One region of the Exiguobacterium sp. s91 genome, then DNA from elsewhere that is predicted to be linked to it. Evidence: a T-box and tRNA genes for the amino acid it is inferred to sense, from the RefSeq annotation. Region 1 holds a T-box; the other holds one or more tRNA genes.
What was found. The T-box of region 1 lies ahead of ileS (isoleucine--tRNA ligase). A T-box ahead of a tRNA ligase gene usually reads a tRNA of that ligase, here a tRNA-Ile.
Positions count from the first base shown of each region.

Region 2: it encodes a tRNA-Ile, which carries the amino acid that the T-box ahead of ileS (isoleucine--tRNA ligase) is inferred to sense. The anticodon was not compared.

Region 1 is NZ_JACSMZ010000001.1:843,070-852,554, reverse strand. Features, by position in the region: gene KNQ06_RS04220 (aspartate carbamoyltransferase catalytic subunit) at 1-389, opposite strand, end outside; gene KNQ06_RS04215 (uracil-xanthine permease family protein) at 513-1,826, opposite strand; gene pyrR (bifunctional pyr operon transcriptional regulator/uracil phosphoribosyltransferase PyrR) at 1,878-2,408, opposite strand; gene KNQ06_RS04205 (RluA family pseudouridine synthase) at 2,657-3,580, opposite strand; gene lspA (signal peptidase II) at 3,577-4,053, opposite strand; gene ileS (isoleucine--tRNA ligase) at 4,126-6,861, opposite strand; T-box leader at 6,919-7,159, opposite strand; gene KNQ06_RS04190 (DivIVA domain-containing protein) at 7,160-7,681, opposite strand; gene KNQ06_RS04185 (YlmH family RNA-binding protein) at 7,707-8,477, opposite strand; gene KNQ06_RS04180 (YggT family protein) at 8,474-8,749, opposite strand; gene KNQ06_RS04175 (cell division protein SepF) at 8,752-9,078, opposite strand; gene KNQ06_RS04170 (YggS family pyridoxal phosphate-dependent enzyme) at 9,272-9,485, opposite strand, start outside.
Region 2 is NZ_JACSMZ010000001.1:1,999,546-2,009,030, forward strand. Features, by position in the region: gene KNQ06_RS10430 (peptidoglycan D,D-transpeptidase FtsI family protein) at 1-1,201, opposite strand, end outside; gene KNQ06_RS10435 (superoxide dismutase) at 1,337-1,945, opposite strand; gene KNQ06_RS10440 (alpha-amylase) at 2,039-3,499, opposite strand; tRNA gene KNQ06_RS10445 (tRNA-Ile) at 3,616-3,689, opposite strand; tRNA gene KNQ06_RS10450 (tRNA-Met) at 3,701-3,774, opposite strand; gene KNQ06_RS10455 (Na/Pi cotransporter family protein) at 3,903-5,546, opposite strand; gene KNQ06_RS10460 (hypothetical protein) at 5,754-6,239, shown strand; gene ispG (flavodoxin-dependent (E)-4-hydroxy-3-methylbut-2-enyl-diphosphate synthase) at 6,407-7,516, shown strand; gene KNQ06_RS10470 (5' nucleotidase, NT5C type) at 7,616-8,185, shown strand; gene KNQ06_RS10475 (GGDEF domain-containing protein) at 8,397-9,365, shown strand; gene KNQ06_RS10480 (GGDEF domain-containing phosphodiesterase) at 9,421-9,485, opposite strand, start outside.

The sequences.
Region 1 (9,485 bases):
CTTCCATCTCCCGCATTGATGATCGGAATATCGAGTGTCTGCATCAATTCTTCGTAATATCCGGTCGCTCCGTGGCGAATGACTAGACCGTCGGCGCCGATTGCTTCGAGTGTCTTACATGTATCGCGTAACGTTTCTCCTTTTTGCACGGAGGAAGTCGCCGTTTCGAACGGCAGTAGATGCATGTTCAGACGATGTTCTGCCATCTCAAAGGAAGAACGTGTCCGGGTCGAGTTTTCAAAGAACAGATTGACGAGTGTCTTATCGGAAAAATCTGGTGCTGGCTCGCCTCGTTTAAAAGCGAGACTGCGTTCAATCAAAGAATTGATTTCTGTCATGGATAAGCTTTCTAAATTGACGAAATGCCGGTTTTTTAGGATCGTCTTCATGTCATTCACTCCTCTTCAGGTCATGAAAAAGGCGCACCTTCTAAGTGAAGGTGCGCCGAAAGAAGGCAGAGTGATTCCCTGCTTCTTTTCATGGCCCTCACTTTATCGTTCTCTCGGAACGTCTTAAAAGTTGTTAGCTACCGATTGAGTTGTAGAGGTTTCCGTTGTTTCTTCGACCTGCTCTGTCGTTTTTGGAAGAACTAGATTCAGGATGATCCCAAGAATCGTCGCTAGTGCCATTCCTTCGAGAGAGAAGTTGCCGATTTTAAGCGCCGCGCCTCCGATGCCTGTGACGAGAATGACAGCTGTGATCGTCAAGTTCCGTTTATCGGCAAGATCGATCTTACTTTCCGTCAGCGTCCGAAGACCATTCGACGCGATGACTCCGAATAAGAGAATACTGATTCCACCCATGACCGGTGTCGGAATCGTCTTGATGAATCCTTCGACATATCCGAGGAATCCGAAGCTAATCGCAAGAACCGCCGCACCACCGAGGACGTAGACACTGTAGACACGAGTGATCGACATGACACCGTTGTTCTCACCATACGTCGTAACCGGTGGTCCGCCAAGCATCGAAGCGACTGTCTTCGCGATCCCGTCACCCAGTACGGTCCGGTGCATCCCTGGATCGAGGAGCGTCTCGCGCCCGATGATCCGTGATGTCACTTTTTGTTCGCCAATGTGCTCCGTCAGTGTGACGAGCGTCACGGGAACGATCAGAAGCAACGCGGCTGTATTCCACGATGGTGTGTAATTCAAGAACGGAATCGTGAAGTCCGGCACGTGGAAGAACGTTGCTTGTTGGAGTGGTGTGAAATCAATGATTCCGACCGATGCCGCAACGAGATAACCAACCGTGATCCCGAACAGGATTGGAATCGTGCTCCACATTCCTTTTAAGTACGTCATCGCAAGGAGTGTGACGCCAAGCGTGACCATCGCAACGAGGAAGTACAGTCCGTTGTACTTGCCGTCCGCTCCGTTCATCGCCATGTTGACAGCGGTAGGGGCGAGCGATAAACCGATGACCATGATGACCGGTCCGATGACGACCGGTGGGAGTAAGCGAAGCAACCAAGCAGCTCCCGTGTAGCGGATGAGGAGTGAGACAAGTCCATAGACGAGTCCAGCGACCATTCCGCCGATTAACGCATCCTCGACACCCCACCGTTCACTGACGGCAATGATCGGGGCAATGTAGGCAAAACTCGAACCAAGATATGTGGGTACTTTGAAGCGGGTAACGGCGAGGAAAATCAGTGTGCCGACTCCGCTTGCGACGAGCGCGACCGATGTGTTGAGTCCCGTTAAGAGCGGGACGAGCACGGTCGCACCAAACATCGCGAAGACGTGTTGTAGGCTGAGCATCAGCCAGTTTAGAGGGTGAGTAGGTACTTCTTGTACATCAAGTACTGCGGCATGTTTTGCCATATGGATGACTCCCTTTCTGGTCTCTCTGGACCACCTTAAAGGTTTTGAATTTTAGCGTTTAATGAATACTTGATCGGCTTCATCGACTTCGGCGAGCGCAACGACGACTTGTTCCTCACGGGATGTCGGGACGTTCTTACCGATGAAATCTGGTCGAATCGGTAACTCCCGATGTCCGCGGTCGACGAGTACAGCGAGTTGAATCATACTCGGTCTTCCATGGTCGACGAGCGCGTCCATCGCGGCGCGAACGGTGCGACCTGTGTAGAGCACGTCGTCAACGAGGACGACGATTTTCCCGGTGATATCTTCCGGTAAATCAGAACCTTTGATTTCTGGTTCTAAACTTCGTTTCGACAAGTCATCCCGGTACATTGAGATGTCGACGACACCGAGTAAGACCGGTTTTCCTTCGATTTGTTCGATGCGCTTCGCAAGTCGACGAGCGAGTGTCTCGCCTCGCGTCTTGATTCCGACAATCATCAAATCATGAATTCCTTTGTTACGTTCGATGATTTCATGGGCGATCCGTGTCAGTGCACGTCCGATCGCAGCTTCATCTAAGATGACGGCTGGTTTCATGGTTTCTCCTTTCATACAAAAGACCTTCTGCGTAAATCCGCAGAAGGTCATCGAAGACAGAATCATGGCATACGTGTTGTATGCATGCCTACGCACGATCGTGGTAGGTTCTCCCTTTCGCAGCCTCTCCGGACTCGATTAAAGGTGATACTAGTTAGGTAGGATCGTCACTCGGACGACCGAAGTGTCAGTAGAGGATGTCTCGCATCGCTCTCTAGGTGATACTCTACCGTTTTATTAGAAAAACGTCAAGACTCTAATTCAAGTTTTTTCAATTGACCGATTTCAAATGTCATCTCTTCTGGGAGCGGTGCTTCAAAGCGCATCCACTCACCTGTGCGTGGGTGTTCGAAACCGAGAACCGCAGCATGCAAGGCTTGACCGTTCATTTTCATCGTCTTGCGTGGACCATATTTCGGGTCACCCGCAAGCGGGAAACCGATATAACGCATATGGACACGGATTTGGTGCGTCCGTCCTGTTTCAAGTTTACATTCAACGACCGTAAAGCCTTCGTACCGATCGAGAACACGGAAATGGGTTACGGCAGACTTTGAATTCTTATCCGTTACCGTCATCCGTTGACGGTCGTTCTTATCGCGTCCGATCGGCGCTTCGATCGTTCCGAGTTCGTGCGGGATTTCACCGTGCACGAGCGCGATGTAGAGACGTTCCGTCGTCTTCTCTTTTAATTGATGCGCCAGTGACTCATGCGCTAAGTCGTTCTTAGCGACCATCAACAGACCAGACGTATCCTTATCGATCCGGTGAACGATTCCTGGACGTTTGACGCCATTGATGCCTGAGAGATCTTGACAGTGGTGTAATAAGGCGTTGACGAGCGTTCCTGAGACATGACCTGCCGCCGGATGGACGACCATCCCTTTTGGTTTGTTGACGACGATGACGTCCGAGTCCTCATACACGACTTCAAGCGGGATGTCTTCCGGTAAGATCTCGAGCTCCACCGCTTCCGGGATATGAACGACAATCGATTCCGTTCCCGATAATTTATAGTTCGGTTTGACGACACGACCATCGACTTCGACACGTCCCGCTTTCAACCATTCCTGTACTTGCGAACGCGACCAATCGTTTTGTTCTGCGAGCCATTTATCAATGCGCCCTGTCGCTCCATCCGCTTGTACGGACCATGTTTCTACTTCATTCATTTATCCATCGTTCCTTTCTTAGTCAACCGTTCTTCGAACATGACGCTGATCAGCATCGTGATGACACCAAACGTCAAACAGACGTCTGCGACATTAAAGATCGGAAAATTATAGCCGAACGGGAAGAAATGGAAGAAATCAACGACTTCTCCTCGTGCCATTCGATCAATGAAATTTCCGATCGCACCACTGAGCAATAACGCGATGCTCCAAGCAAATACCTTATTTTTCGTGCCTTCCTTGTAGAGGAAGTAAATCAATCCAATGACGACGACGACTGTAACGATGAAGAAAAAGCCGAATTTACCTTCGAGCATTCCCCACGCAGCGCCTCGATTTCGATACGAGTTTAGATAAAAGAAATCCGGAATGACCGTGATCGCTTGACCGATCGTCATGTTTTGAACGACGATCCATTTCGTCAACTGGTCGATTCCAACGAGTAAAGCAGCAATCCCTAAGTAAAGCCACATCCTATTGTCCTCCGCATCCAAAAATAATGAGGGACGTCCTGCGAAGTCGCAGTCGCCCCTCCCTTTGTATCATTATAAAGAATTGACGACTTCAGTACAACGTGGGCAAAGCGTCGGATGAGCTGGATCTTGTCCGAGTTCCGTCGAATATGTCCAACAACGTTCACATTTTTCACCGTCAGCTTTTTGAACCGTGATGCCGGTCGTCTCATACATCTTATCCGCCGTTTCCACGAATTCGAGTTGTGAGACTTGGAGTAACTGCTCAAGATGATCGATTGTTCCGAGCAAGGCTTTCGTCTCTTCCTTCGGTGCAAGCAAGAGTTTCGCTTCGAGTGTCTTACCGACGAGTTTCTCAACACGCGCTTCCTCGAGTGCTTTTAAGACATCATCGCGGAACGTCAGGAACGCGTTCCATTTCTCGATGAGGGCAAGTCCTTCTTCTGAGACTTCGACCGTTTCCGGAAGGTCTGTCAGGAAGATACTCTTCGTCTCAACAGCTGGTACGAATTCCCATGCTTCGTCTGCTGTGTGAGGCAAGACCGGTGCCATCAATTGCAACAAGGCAACGACTGTATCATACATGACCGTCTGAACCGCACGACGCGATGTCGCGTCTGCTTTTTCGATATACAGGATATCTTTCGTGTAATCGAGGTAGAACGACGACAAATCAAGGACACAGAAGTTGTGGAGCAATTGATAGACCGACATGAAGTCGTACGCATCATAAGCCGCTTTTACTTTTCCAACAAGTTGGTCCAGTTTCGTCCGCATGAAACGGTCTGACTCTGGTAAGTCTTCAAATGCGACGCGGTGCGTCGCAGGATCGAATTGATCCAAGTTTCCGAGGAGGAAACGAACCGTGTTGCGGATTTTCCGGTATGACTCTGAGACTTGTTTGAAGTTATCCATCGATGCCCGGACATCAGCTTGATAATCGACAGATGCCACCCACAAGCGAAGGATCTCTGCTCCGAATTGTTGCATGACTTGGATTGGTGCAATCGTGTTACCGATCGATTTCGACATCTTGCGACCTTGACCATCCAGAACGAATCCGTGACTGACGACCGCTTTGTATGGTGCTTTTCCTGTCGTTGCGACGGCTGTCGATAGCGACGAGTTGAACCAACCACGATATTGGTCAGATCCTTCAAGATAGAGATCCGCTGGACGTGTCAATTCAGGACGTGTCGCAAGGACACCGGCATGTGATGAACCAGAATCGAACCAGACATCCATGATGTCCGTTTCTTTTTTGAAGGTACCGTTCGGGCTTGCTGGATGTGTGAATCCTTCAGGAAGCAAGTCGACTGCTTCGCGCTCATACCAGACATTTGATCCGTGAGCTGCAAATAAATTCGCGATATGATCAATCGTTTCTGGTGTGACGATTTCCGTTCCATCTTCAGCATAGAAGATTGGAAGTGGAACGCCCCAAGCACGTTGACGTGAGATGACCCAGTCGCCGCGGTCTTTGAACATGTTGTGGAGACGTGTTTCGCCCCACTCTGGTATCCACTGGACGCCTTTGATTTCATCAAGGATTTCCGCACGGAAGTCTTTGATTGAAGCGAACCACTGTGGCGTTGCCCGGAAGATGACCGGTTTTTTCGTCCGCCAGTCGTGTGGATACGAGTGTTTGATGAACGACAGTTTTAAGAGAGCGCCTGCTTCTTCGAGTGCGAGACCGATTTCTTTGTTCGCATCCTCATAGAACATGCCTTCGAATCCAGGAGCTTCTGCTGTCATGACCCCTTTATCGTCGACTGGGCAAAGAACGTCAAGACCGTACGCTTGACCGATACGGAAGTCATCTTCCCCGTGACCTGGAGCCGTATGCACGACACCTGTCGCTTCCGCTGTAACGTGATCGCCAAGCATGACGAGTGATTCACGGTCGTACAATGGATGTTTTGCTTTCATGTATTCGAAGTCCGCACCATTAAAGATACGTCCGACTGTTGCGTCTTCCCATCCGAGTGCTTCGATGACTTCAGGAACGAGTGTTTCCGCTACGATATAGCCTTTTCCTTGATATTCGATCCGCGCATATGTCAGTTCCGCACTGACAGAGATTCCGAGGTTCGCTGGAATCGTCCATGGTGTCGTCGTCCAGATGACGAAATGATCCGTCGGCTCTAAGATGTTTTTCCCGTCCATGACTTGGAACGCGACATAGATAGCAGCTGACCGTTTATCTTGATATTCGATTTCTGCTTCAGCGAGTGCTGATTCAGAAGACGGTGACCAATAGACCGGTTTCTTCCCTTTGTAGATATAGCCTTTGTTCGCCATATCCCCGAATAAACGAATTTGAGCTGCTTCAAATTCTGGTTGCAGGGTGATATATGGGTTGTCATAGTCACCGAGAACGCCGAGGCGTTTGAACTGTTCGCGTTGGTGATCGACTTGTTCGAGCGCATATTTCGCACATAATTCACGGAATTCAGCGACCGTCATCGATTTACGATCAACACCGGCTTTTTGAAGTGCAGTTTCGATCGGTAATCCGTGTGTGTCCCAACCAGGCACGTACGGAGACTGGAAGCCATTCATTGATTTATAACGAACGATGATGTCTTTTAAGACTTTGTTTAATCCGTGACCCATGTGGATGTCACCATTCGCATACGGAGGACCATCGTGGAGGATGAACGTTGGCTTTCCAGCGTTCTTTTCCTGGACCGCAGCGTAGAGATTCATCTCTTCCCATCGTGCTTGCATATCTGGTTCACGTTTTGGCAAGTTGCCTCGCATTAAAAACTCTGTTTTCATCATCAATAAGGTTTCTTTGTAATCCATCTGACTATCTCTCACCTTTCGCTTTAAAAGTACAAAAAAAGCCAAGCTCATCCCTGAGATAGGGACGAGCTTGGCTGAACTCGCGGTACCACCCTACTAATCCCGCTCGCCAGTTTGACGACGCAGGACCGCTTAAGAACTCGATAACGGGAGTGAGCCGGCATGACTTACTGTTCAGCGAACGTTCAGTCATGCACTCCAAGGGGATACCCCATCTTTTTCGTTGCTCGGGCTTCCACCATTCCCCGATTCGCTGTCAACCGTCCAAGATGCGACGTGTCCTTGTCATTGATTTTATTTATACGACATCGTCGTCATTATACGCAACTGCTGGAACATCGTCAAGCGCTCCACGAGAAGAGAAATCAAACGCATCCCAGTCATGGCTCGTCAATAATTCCATCTGCGCATCGATCAATACTTTGAATCGATTACGATAGAGTTCGATTTTTTTGCGCATTTGCTCTACTTCGAAGTCCGTCCGTTGTGCCCGGCGTTGCGCCGCATCTTGCAACTGCTCTGCTTCACGTTCTGCTTGCTTTAGAATCAAGCTCGCTTCTTTTGAAGCATTGGCTTTGACTTCTTCAGCCGCTTCCTGTGCGACGATGATCGATTTATTCAATGTTTCTTCCATCGAACTGAAGTAATCGACGCGCGCTTGCATGTTTTGGATGACTTCCTGTTGCTGACGATTCTCACGTAACAACAATTCAAAATCCTTGATGACTTGATCTAGGAATTCGTTCACTTCATCTTCGTCATAGCCGCGAAACTTTCGTGTGAACTCCTTATTATGAATATCGAGTGGCGTTAATGGCATGATGAATTCCTCCTCCGCATTTATCTTATCCTTTTAAAATACCGTATTGTAGCTTGATCCGGTCACGTTTCGTTGATCCGAGGATTGCAATCAACTTGACGCGTCCTGTTCCACGCAAGGAAAGCAAGTCGCCTTCTTCTAGCATGAAACTCGAATCATCCACTACTTTGTAATTGACCTTACTTTCACCTTGTTTAATGAGCGTCTGTGCTTTTTGACGTGAGAAGCCTAAAATTTCACTCACGACCGTATCGAACCGAAGTGAACTGACGAACCCAAGTGTCTCTTCCCACTCTTGATCCTTCACTTTCAAACGGTCTTCCGCCTCAACACGCGAAAGACGAATCTTCGTCTTCCCTGCACGTTCGACGTTTGCTTCGATATAGGTCGCGACTTCGTCCGCGACGGCAAACTGTACTTGATCCTGAATGATGACGTCGCCGAATTTAGATCGTTTCAATCCGACGTTCAATAATGTACCGGTGACTTGACGATGAGAAAGTTCAACGAATTTAGTAGGATAATGAATGCGATAGATGGAAATGTCAAAGTCATCCGCGTTGTATTCATAATAATCTGGTGCGAGGATTGCCCGTTTACGTTCAGCGCCTTCGAAACCGCCCTCAAAAAAGAGGGCGCATTTCGAGCCGACGAGTTCTTGTGTGATTTGTTGTTCACGTGGATCTAGGAAATCCGTTAATTTGAACGTATAGGTCGCTTCCACGTGATCGATCCAGTTCAAGACTGAATCGACGAATTCCCGCTCGCTTCCACGATAATGATCGTATACGCTCATACTAAAAAGATTGCTCGGATACCCGATTGAGCCAAGTTCAAGACGAGGAAGGCTACAATCGGCGAGATATCCAGCATGCCCCCGATAGGCGGGATGATACGACGGAAGGGCGCTAGGAATGGCTCGACTAACATCGCGAGCACTTGTCCGAATTTAGAATCACGGGCATTCGGGAACCACGAAAGCAGGATATAAACGATCATAACGTAACTGTAATACTGTAATAACGTACTCAATGTACGACCAATTGCGTACATCACTTGAGAATCCATACTTACCACCCCTTATGATTAATATCATCTTCTCCAAGAAGATTCGAGATGCTACCAGCCAACTCGACGTTGTTCGGAACACAGAGGAGGGTATTCTGACTGATCGTCGTAATCGTTCCATCGAGAGCGAAGACGACACCAGATAAGAAATTGATCATCTGTCGTGATTGATCTTTTGACATACGCTGCATATTGACGATGACAGCACGGTTCTGACGAAGATGTTCCCCGATTTCCTGGGCTTCGTTGAAGACACGTGGTTCACTCAAGATGACTTGCGATTTCGTTTTTTTCGTCGCATGAAGCGGCACGATATTCGATTGTCTCACGCTGTCCTCCTTTTGAGTAACACTTGGGGTAGATTCCTCGTAATACTCTTCATACTCTTGTTGTGAAGCACCTCTACCTTTATTTATTGTAGCATCATTTTCATATTCAAGTTCATCTAAATCGTCGCTGTTGCCGAGAAATAGATTTTGCATTTTTGATTTAAAACCCATATCCATTCTCCCTTCTTCTCGTTTAGGTGTGAACGAGCGTCGTCCCGATTCGGACGAACGTCGCCCCTTCTTCGATGGCGATCTCAAAATCAGACGACATTCCCATAGATAACTCCGTACATGGAGCATACGACAATTTTTTCGCCTTGACCTCTTCTTGCAATGTTTTTAATGACCGGAATACCTCACGGATACGCGTCGTATCTTCCGTTAACGGTGCCATCGTCATCAGTCCG
Region 2 (9,485 bases), 1.2 Mb from region 1:
GTCCCATCGCAACCGTTGCGCCTTTGATCGTCGAACCGATTTGAAGCGACGTCAATACATTATTGATTGCGACATCTGAGAACTTACCGGTTGCTGGATCCAACTTTTGACCAGACATCGCAAGAATCTCACCTGTCTGTGGATTCATGACGACGGCGTAACCTTCTTTTAGATAACGACTACCCATGCCACGTCCCATTTTAATGGCTTGTTGCATGATTTGGTCGACTTGTTTGTTGTATTCCGCATCCACGGTCAGAACGAGATCTTTACCGGACTCGCCTTCCTCGCGTTTTGGATCACCGACCGGCTCTCCATTGAACGTCTCATACACATCGTACGCTGGTTTCCCGCGCAGAAGATCTTCATACTGTTGTTCAAGGAATGATGTTCCGACACGGTCATTCAAGCTGTAACCTTTTGCTTTGAACTCAGCTTGTTGTTCTGCTGGAATCTTCGAGTACTTCCCGAAGATGTTCCGAAGTGTTCCTTCATATGGATAAGAACGCTCGTAGAACGGTTCCACCGATACACCCTTTAAATCTTCTAGATTTTCATCGATGATCGCCATCTCTTTTGCGGAAGCACCGAGTTTGACGAGTTGCGGATCAAGTGCGTATCCGACTTCCATGTTATGTTTGATCGCAATGACTTCCATCGTTTGATCGTCATAATCGATATCGTCTTTCGTAATCGCATCTAATCGGATTTGATCCTGTTCTGCGATTGATAGTTTACTTTGTGCCTCTGCTGAAGGATATTTCTGTTTGACGGCTTCTTGATAACGACGATCAGACTCTTTCATGTTCGTCGCGATCCAGAAATCCTTAATATCACGTTCTGTGACTTTCCAATCTTTTTTAGGTAGATCAATGATTGCTGCAAGACGCTGTGCAATCTCAATGCGTTCATCGACTTTCGTCGTTTGTGCTCGACGGTAGACGATCGAGTATTTAGAAATCGTATCAACCAAAAGACGACCATCCCGGTCATAAATCTTTCCGCGTGGCACTTCATATTTTGATGCGATCATTTCTGTTTTTTGAACTTCCCGCGAAATTTTCTCACCATTGACGATTTGCACGACTCCTAAACGGAAAATCAAAATCGCAAACAATAAAAAAACGACGAAGAACATTAAATTCAGACGAAGCGGCAGATGATTACGCCGTCTTCCTCGTACGGTAATTCGTTTAGCCATGGCGTACTCCCCTATCGTTCAAAAGTCATCTTGTTTCATTATATAGAAGGAAACTTTCCATAACAACCTATCCCATCATTTTCCGCATTAAAAAAAGCGTATCGTTCACAATTGAACGATACGCTAGTTTTCACATTACTTCGCGTCAGCGTAAAGCTTCGCTACGTGATCCCAATCAACGACGTTGAAGAACGCATTGATGTAATCAGGACGACGGTTTTGGTAGTTGAGATAGTATGCGTGTTCCCAAACATCAAGACCGAGGATTGGTGTTTTGCCTTCCATGACTGGTGTATCTTGGTTTGGTGTCGAAACGACCGCCAATTTTCCACCGTCAACGATTAACCAAGCCCAACCTGAACCAAAACGAGTTGTTGCTGCTTTCGCGAATGCATCTTTGAATGCATCGAATGATCCGAATGCTTCGTCGATTGCTGTCGCGAGTTCGCCTGTTGGAGCAGCGCCATCGTTCTTCTTCAACAGTTTCCAGAAGAATGAGTGGTTCCAGTGACCGCCACCGTTGTTACGGACTGCAGTTTGAATGTTTGCTGGGAGAGCATCCAAGTTTTGAAGAAGTTCTTCAAGTGACTTTCCTTCATGTTCTGTACCCTCAAGCGCCGCATTCACGTTCGTGACATACGTGTTGTGGTGTTTCGTGTGGTGAATCTCCATCGTACGAGCATCGATATGTGGCTCAAGCGCATCATAAGCGTAGCCGAGTTCTGGTAATTCAAATTTTGACATGTTCATGTCCCCCTTTGTGCTATTTTCGAAAACTTCAATACCCTTTAAGACTAGCAAAAGAACCTGTGTTGACGCAAGTCAAGACCCTCGGATTTACTTGACTTCTCGTGGAGCAAAAACTGAGACACCACCACCTGGAACTGGGAAGACACCAAATCCTTCATCGTCGATCACGACAGGGTGATCTTGATGGTTCGTATAGTCGAACCATTCTTGGCCTGCCCGTTCTTCACCAACGAACATCCGTTTTTCACACATATCGGCATTCGACAATAAGACCGCACAGCCAGAGTTCTCAATTTCCTCAACTCCACGACGAACCCAACCGACACAATGTGGATCATCGAGATAATCTTCTTGCTCACCATATGCTTTGTGATACCGTGCATAGAGTAAAGCATCGATCATTTCTTTTTTCCCTTCTACCGGATGTGGTCCTTGCACTCCATAATAGTCACCGTAGAAGACACATGGGTAACCGTCTTTACGAAGTAAAATCGCCGCGTAAGCGTGTTGTTTGAACCAGTCATCCACCCACGACTCAAGTGATTCCCCCGGTTGAGAATCGTGATTGTCGACGAACGTGACGGCATTCGTCGGGTGTGATTCGACAAGGGTATCTGCAAACAATGTCGTCATATCAAACTCCTGTCCCAGCTTCGAAGCTTCATGGAACTTATAATGAAGCGGAACATCGAACAAATCGATCGTATAGTCGACGCTATCAAGGAAATGACGACAATCATCGAGATCTGATTTCCAGAACTCACCGACCATATAGAAGTCACCTTCACTTTTTTCAATCATTGATTTTGCGAATTCATGAACGAATTCATAGTTGATATGTTTGATGGCATCGAGTCGGAAACCTTGGCAATCAATTGTTTCTTGGAACCAATGTCCCCAGCGGATCATTTCTTCTCGGACTTCCGGGTGATTATAATCGATGTTCGCGAACATCAAATAGTCATAGTTTCCGAATTCATCATCGACTTGATCATTCCAATCTTTATTTTTACCGGAAATTTTAAAGACACCCGTCTTTTCTTCACGGGCATCAAAATCCGTTCCATTGAAAAATTCATGTGTCCAGATGAAATCTGAATATTTTCCGTTACGTCCTGGGAACGTAAACTTCGTCCAAGCTTCGATTTCAAACTCTTCTGAAATTTCTTTCGAACGATCTTCCGGATGGACTTCGACGACATTGATCGTCTCGAGTTCATCGGCTGCTGCTTTATGGTTCATGACGACATCAGCGTAAACAGCGATATCGTTCTCCCGAGCAACCTGGATCGCTTCGACGAGTTCATCTTTCGTACCGTATTTCGTACGGACCGTTCCTTTTTGATCAAATTCGCCTAAATCATAGACGTCATAGATGCCATATCCTGTATCTTCATCCGATTGACCTTTTGACGCCGGTGGAATCCACACGGACGTGATGCCGGCAGCACGTAATTCAGGCGCCCGCTCTTTCAAGCGTTGCCAGTGCTTCCCATCATTCTCTACATGCCACTCAAAAAACTGCATCATCGTATGGTTACGTTCCATCTCTCTTCGCTCTCCCTTAGTTACTATAGTATGAATATTATTACAATATCTTTACTATTCCCCGGGGGAACAAAAATAAACGCTTCCCGTTTTTCAACGAGAAGCGTTCTACTGAATGGACCCTGCAGGGCTCGAACCTGCGACCGGACGGTTATGAGCCGTCAGCTCTAACCAGCTGAGCTAAGGGTCCTTAAGTAATAGTAGCGGCGGAGGGAGTCGAACCCACGACCTCACGGGTATGAACCGTACGCTCTAGCCAGCTGAGCTACACCGCCATGATGTATGTTTCTTACTCTTACTAGATTACGAGATGTGGCGAAACTTGTCAATATGCTATTTCAAAAAAATAAACAGCTGATTTCATTTTTTTGAAATCAGCCGTCATAAGAAAATCGTATTTCACTTAGTTCGTTAAAGCCGTCCGCTGTTCAAGGACGAGATCCGTGATGTTAACGGCGTGATCGCCAATTCGTTCGAGGTTTGACAAGAGATCGACGAAGATCATCCCTGCTTGTCCCGTACATTCGCCAGCGTTAACACGAAGGACGTGATGCTTCCGGAATGACCGTTCGAGTGCATCGAGTTTACCTTCGAGTTCTAGAACTTTGCGAGCTCGTGTGACATCATCCTCTTCGACAGCGCGTACGGCACAATCGACGATTTCTTGCGTCAAGGCATACATGTCATCAAGCTCTTTCTTCGCAGCTGATGTGAACTGAATTCGGTTGACGATTTGGAAATCGACTAATTCAACGATGTTTTCGACGTGGTCACCGATTCGTTCGAAATCATTGACAGCGTGCATCAGTAACGAGTGTTCATTTGATTCACGCTCTGATAAATCATGTGCCGCTACTTTAACGAGATAACTCGTGACTTCTGTATTTAAATGGTTGATCGCATATTCAATCTGCTCTGATTCTGAAACATCTTTCTTATCATGCGATTGCGTGTAACGGTGCGCTTTTGCAAGTGCGTCTTTCGAGAATTCTCCCATTCGCAATACTTCGAGCTTTGCTTGATTCAAAGCAAGTGCCGAAGATTGGTTCAAGATGTTCTGATCGAGATGACGCGGTTTCGAATCAATCGTCGTATCCGTACCCGGTACGATTTTTTGTACAAGCCATGCGATTTGCGCAATGAACCAACATTGAATCAACGTATTGACGACATTGAATGTTCCATGTGCAAAGGCGATTTGCATTTTTGGACCTAAATCAAGCGCGCCTGTGATCCAAGTAATGAAGCTTGAGAAGATTGGTAATGCAATCAAGAATAAAATCGTCCCGATAATGTTGAAGATGACGTGTGCCGCTGCTGTCCGTTTAGCTGCAATCGACGCACCAAGTGCTGCAAGTACTGCTGTGATCGTTGTTCCGATGTTATCACCGAACAAGACCGGAAGTGCTGCTTTGATATCGATCATGCCACCAGCGTACAACTCTTGTAAGATACCGATCGTTGCTGAAGACGATTGGACAAGAACAGTAAAGATCGTTCCGACGAATACACCAAGCAATGGATTATCCGACATCGATACCGTCAACTCACGGAACCAGACACTTGACTCGAGTGGAGCCATTCCGTCGCCCATCAATGTCAAACCATAGAACAATGCACCGAAGCCAAAGAAAATCTGTCCGATGTATTGAACCCGTTCTTTATTGAAGAAGAAGATCAAGAAAGCACCAATTGCGATTGCTGGAAGCGCAGCTTCCTTGACGTTAAAGCCGATGATGAAAGCCGTAATCGTTGTTCCGATGTTAGCCCCCATGACGACTCCGATTGCCTGTCGTAAATTCATCAGACCTGCACTAACGAGTCCGACAACGATGACGGTCGTCCCTGACGACGACTGTATCAAAATCGTGACGACGATACCCGCTAGGATACCTAACAGTGGATTTGTCGTATATTTATCGAGGATATAACGTAATCGGTCTCCTGCTGTTTTTTGGAGCCCATCTCCCATATACTTAATACCGAATAGGAAAATCCCGAGTCCACCTATGAAGGTGAAAATCATTTCCTGCAAATCATAGTTCATCTTGCCAGCTCCTTTATTTCATGTGGATTGATGTGTTTGTAAAGTTTATTTTCTCAACTCCCCCATTATGTAAAGGTCTGTTGAACTTGTAAATAGTTTTTGAGACATCCGTTTGTTAAGGTTTTATTAATCTGTACCATCACACATAAACCCTTTATCACCAATAAAAATTAAACAATTAAAATCTGTTATAAAACAGTAGAAAGAGTGATTCACTTGTCATTTTTACGTCAACTGATTAATTACTTACAAACTTCTTTAATTCCAAATCGTCCGTTTTTGCGTCTTCGTTTGGCAGATGTTTCCCTTTATTTTTGTGGATTAGCTTGGATTTCATTTTGGACGACGGTCATTGATTCCTTCTTTTTACAAAAAAACATCCCGATCATCGTTTGGTTCATCCTTCATTTCATCTTTATCGCAATCGCTGTATTACTTTACGTATTGTTTATGGCGTATCTAACGAAGGGGTTCGTCCGATTGTTACTTCCACGTCCGTGGGCGTATCGCCACACATTTCCTTACACGGTCGCAACGAATCTCTGGTCTTTCCCAATCGGTATGCTTCTATATCAACTCGATTATCTTCGCTTCGGAATCGGGATACTCGTAATCGGACACTTCGTCTACACATTAGTGCCATTATGGATCGCCCGTTCCTCGAAGCCGCGTTCTTCACGTAAACCTCAATGAGTATTAAAATCAGGCGTCCGACGGATTGACGGACGCCCTTCTTTCATTAAACAATTGTAAATGTTCAATTTTCGTTCTTGTTTCTCGATTTTTAGGGAATAGTTCGATATGATAGAAAAGGTAAACATAAACAATATGGCGGTATGCCACAAAAGGAGATTTTCGATATGCCGAAAATGGTCCATCGCTCTAAGACTCGTCCCGTTCGTGTAGGGGACCTTGTCATTGGTGGAAATAATGAAGTCATCATCCAAAGTATGACGACAACTAAAACACACGACGTCGAAGCGACAGTCGCTGAAATCCTACGCCTTGAAGAAGCTGGTTGCCAAATCGTCCGCGTCGCTTGTCCAGAAGAACGTGATGCGCTCGCACTTGCAGAAATCAAAAGCCGAATCAACATTCCGCTTGTCGTAGACATCCACTTCAACTATAAACTTGCGCTTATGGCAATCGAAGCTGGCGTCGATAAAATCCGAATCAACCCGGGTAACATCGGTCGCCGCGAAAAGGTCGAAGCCGTCGTTACAGCAGCAAAAGCAAAAAATATCCCAATCCGGATTGGGGTAAATGCCGGTTCACTTGAAAAGCATATTCTTGAAAAATATGGCTACCCAACTGCTCGTGGTATGGTCGAGAGTGCGTTGCACCACATTAAGATTCTCGAAGATCTCGACTTCCATGATATCATCGTCTCGCTTAAGGCATCAGACGTACAGTTGGCGCTTGAAGCGTATCAGCTCGCTTCTGAATCATTCGACTATCCACTTCACGTCGGAATTACGGAATCTGGTCCACTTCGCTCTGGTTCATTAAAATCAGCAGCGGGACTTGGAGCAATCTTGTCACGTGGAATCGGAAATACAGTTCGTGTATCTCTTTCAGCGGATCCTGTCGAAGAAGTAAAAGTTGCAAAAGAAGTCTTGAAATCATTTGGTCTCGCAGCAAACGCAGCGACATTGATCTCATGCCCAACATGTGGTCGGATCGAAATCGACTTGATGTCAATCGCTGCAGAAATCGAAGACTATATCGAAAACATCCAAGCGAACATCAAAGTTGCGGTTCTCGGATGTGCGGTCAACGGTCCTGGTGAAGCACGTGAAGCTGATATCGGTATCGCTGGTGCACGAAACGAAGGATTGTTATTCCGTCACGGAGAAATCATCCGTAAAGTACCGGAAGCAACGATGGTCGAAGAATTGAAGAAAGAGATCGATGCGATCGTTCTCGAAAAACAGGCTGAAAAAGAAGCCGAAAAAGCGAACCACGCATAAGTTGAAGACTCCTCCCTCGCGAGGAGTCTTTTTTCGTATCTCGATTTCGACTATGTTATACTAAGTGAAGAAAAATTTTTAGAACGTGGGTGACTGTAAATGAAAATTGGAATTGACATTGATGGAACGATCACACATCCATCCTCTTGCTTCACTTACATGAATAAATATCTCGGAACGTCGATTGACTTCAATCAGGCGTCCGAGTATGAATTGCATACGTACACTGATATGAATCAAATCGAATTTTGGGACTACATGGTGAACTCCGGTCACGAGACCGGCATTTATCGTGAATCCATCCCTCAAGAACATGTTCGCCACCACTTATGGAATTTGCGGAAGCAATATGACCTCCATTACGTAACAGCACGATCGGAGCTCGTTCGTCCTGTAACAGAAGAGTGGATCAAACAACACGAACTTCCTCTTGATTCCTTGATCATGACGGGATCACACGACAAAGTACAAGTCGTCCGTGATTTATCACTCGATTTATTCATGGAAGATCGATTAGAGAATGCTGTGCAGATCGCAGAAGACACATCGATTCCTGTAATCTTGTTCGACGCACCTTATAACCGTAAAGCCGTACCGAATAATGTCATTCGTGTCGCTTCATGGAATGAGGCCGTTCAAGAGATTCAAAAATTTGCACCGATTCGTTAAAACAGCCGATTAGGCTGTTTTTTCCATTTTTATGTCATTGTATGACTTGATATCGTACAATGACGATAGATTGAAACTTTGATATAGGAAGGGCTTCGTGATGCTTGCGACAGTGAATATCTTTTTTATTAATATCTGTATTATTTTTCTCGTTTCTACGTTCACCTTTTACCTACTTCGTGATCGTTTGCCAATTCAACCTGACTCAAAAATGTCTACTCGTCTCTATTTCGGACTTTCCAATGGTATGACTGGCATTCTACTTATGCATAATGCAATCGACTTAAATGGAGCATTGATTGATTTACGGTTATTACCACTCGCTTTGTCCGCTTTGTTTGGTGGTAATATCAGTATTGCCGTGACAGGGCTGATGCTCTTGATCTACCGATTCGTGATTGATAGTGGCGATTCACTAAACGCTCTGTTTAGTTCTGTCATCACACTACTTGGATTTCTAATACTTTCTTTTATTTGTCGTCGATTCATCAAACGGCAAGGGTATTTCTTTTCTGCCATCGTCACGGTCGGTTCCCTACTCGTACTCTCGCGATTGATTATGAGCAACTCCCCAGCGGATGCCTGGGGAACGATTTATATTCCATATTTCATTTTAACGATTGGTGGAGCCTTTTTGTTTTATCGTTTGTCTTCACTTCTTCAGCAGCATTTTGTTCTTTATTCTTATCAATCCTATCTTGCTTCGACCGATCAATTGACGCGGCTCGCGAACCGCCATGTCATTTTAGAAAAAGTCACAACGCTCGAAAAGAGTAAAGATTCTTGGGGAGTCATCTTGTTTGATTTGGATCACTTCAAGAATGTGAACGATACACATGGTCACGCGATAGGAGACGCTGTCTTGCGCCACTTTTCAATCTTATTGAACGAGCATTGTCCGGCACCCGTTACGGTCGGTCGATATGGTGGTGAAGAATTCATCGTCATCGTTCCAGACATCGAACTGCATCCTCCTGTCGTCCTAGCTGAAACAATCGTAACAGCCGTTCAGCAAACACCTTCCGTCATGCAAGATCATGCCGTATCCATTACGGTATCCGCAGGAATTGCTTACGCTCATCAACAACCAGCTGAAACAGTATTTAAGCAAGCGGATAGCGCTTTGTACAAAGCAAAAGCACAAGGACGAAATCAGTATCGCCTGTATCAATCGAAATGAATACTAAAAAGCCACTTCTCCTCCGAGCGATTCGGACTGAAGTGGCTTTTGTTGGTCAACGGACCGTTCCTTCATTCGTCTTTTGCAGTAGACAGATGATTTCTTCAAGTGGTACCGGTT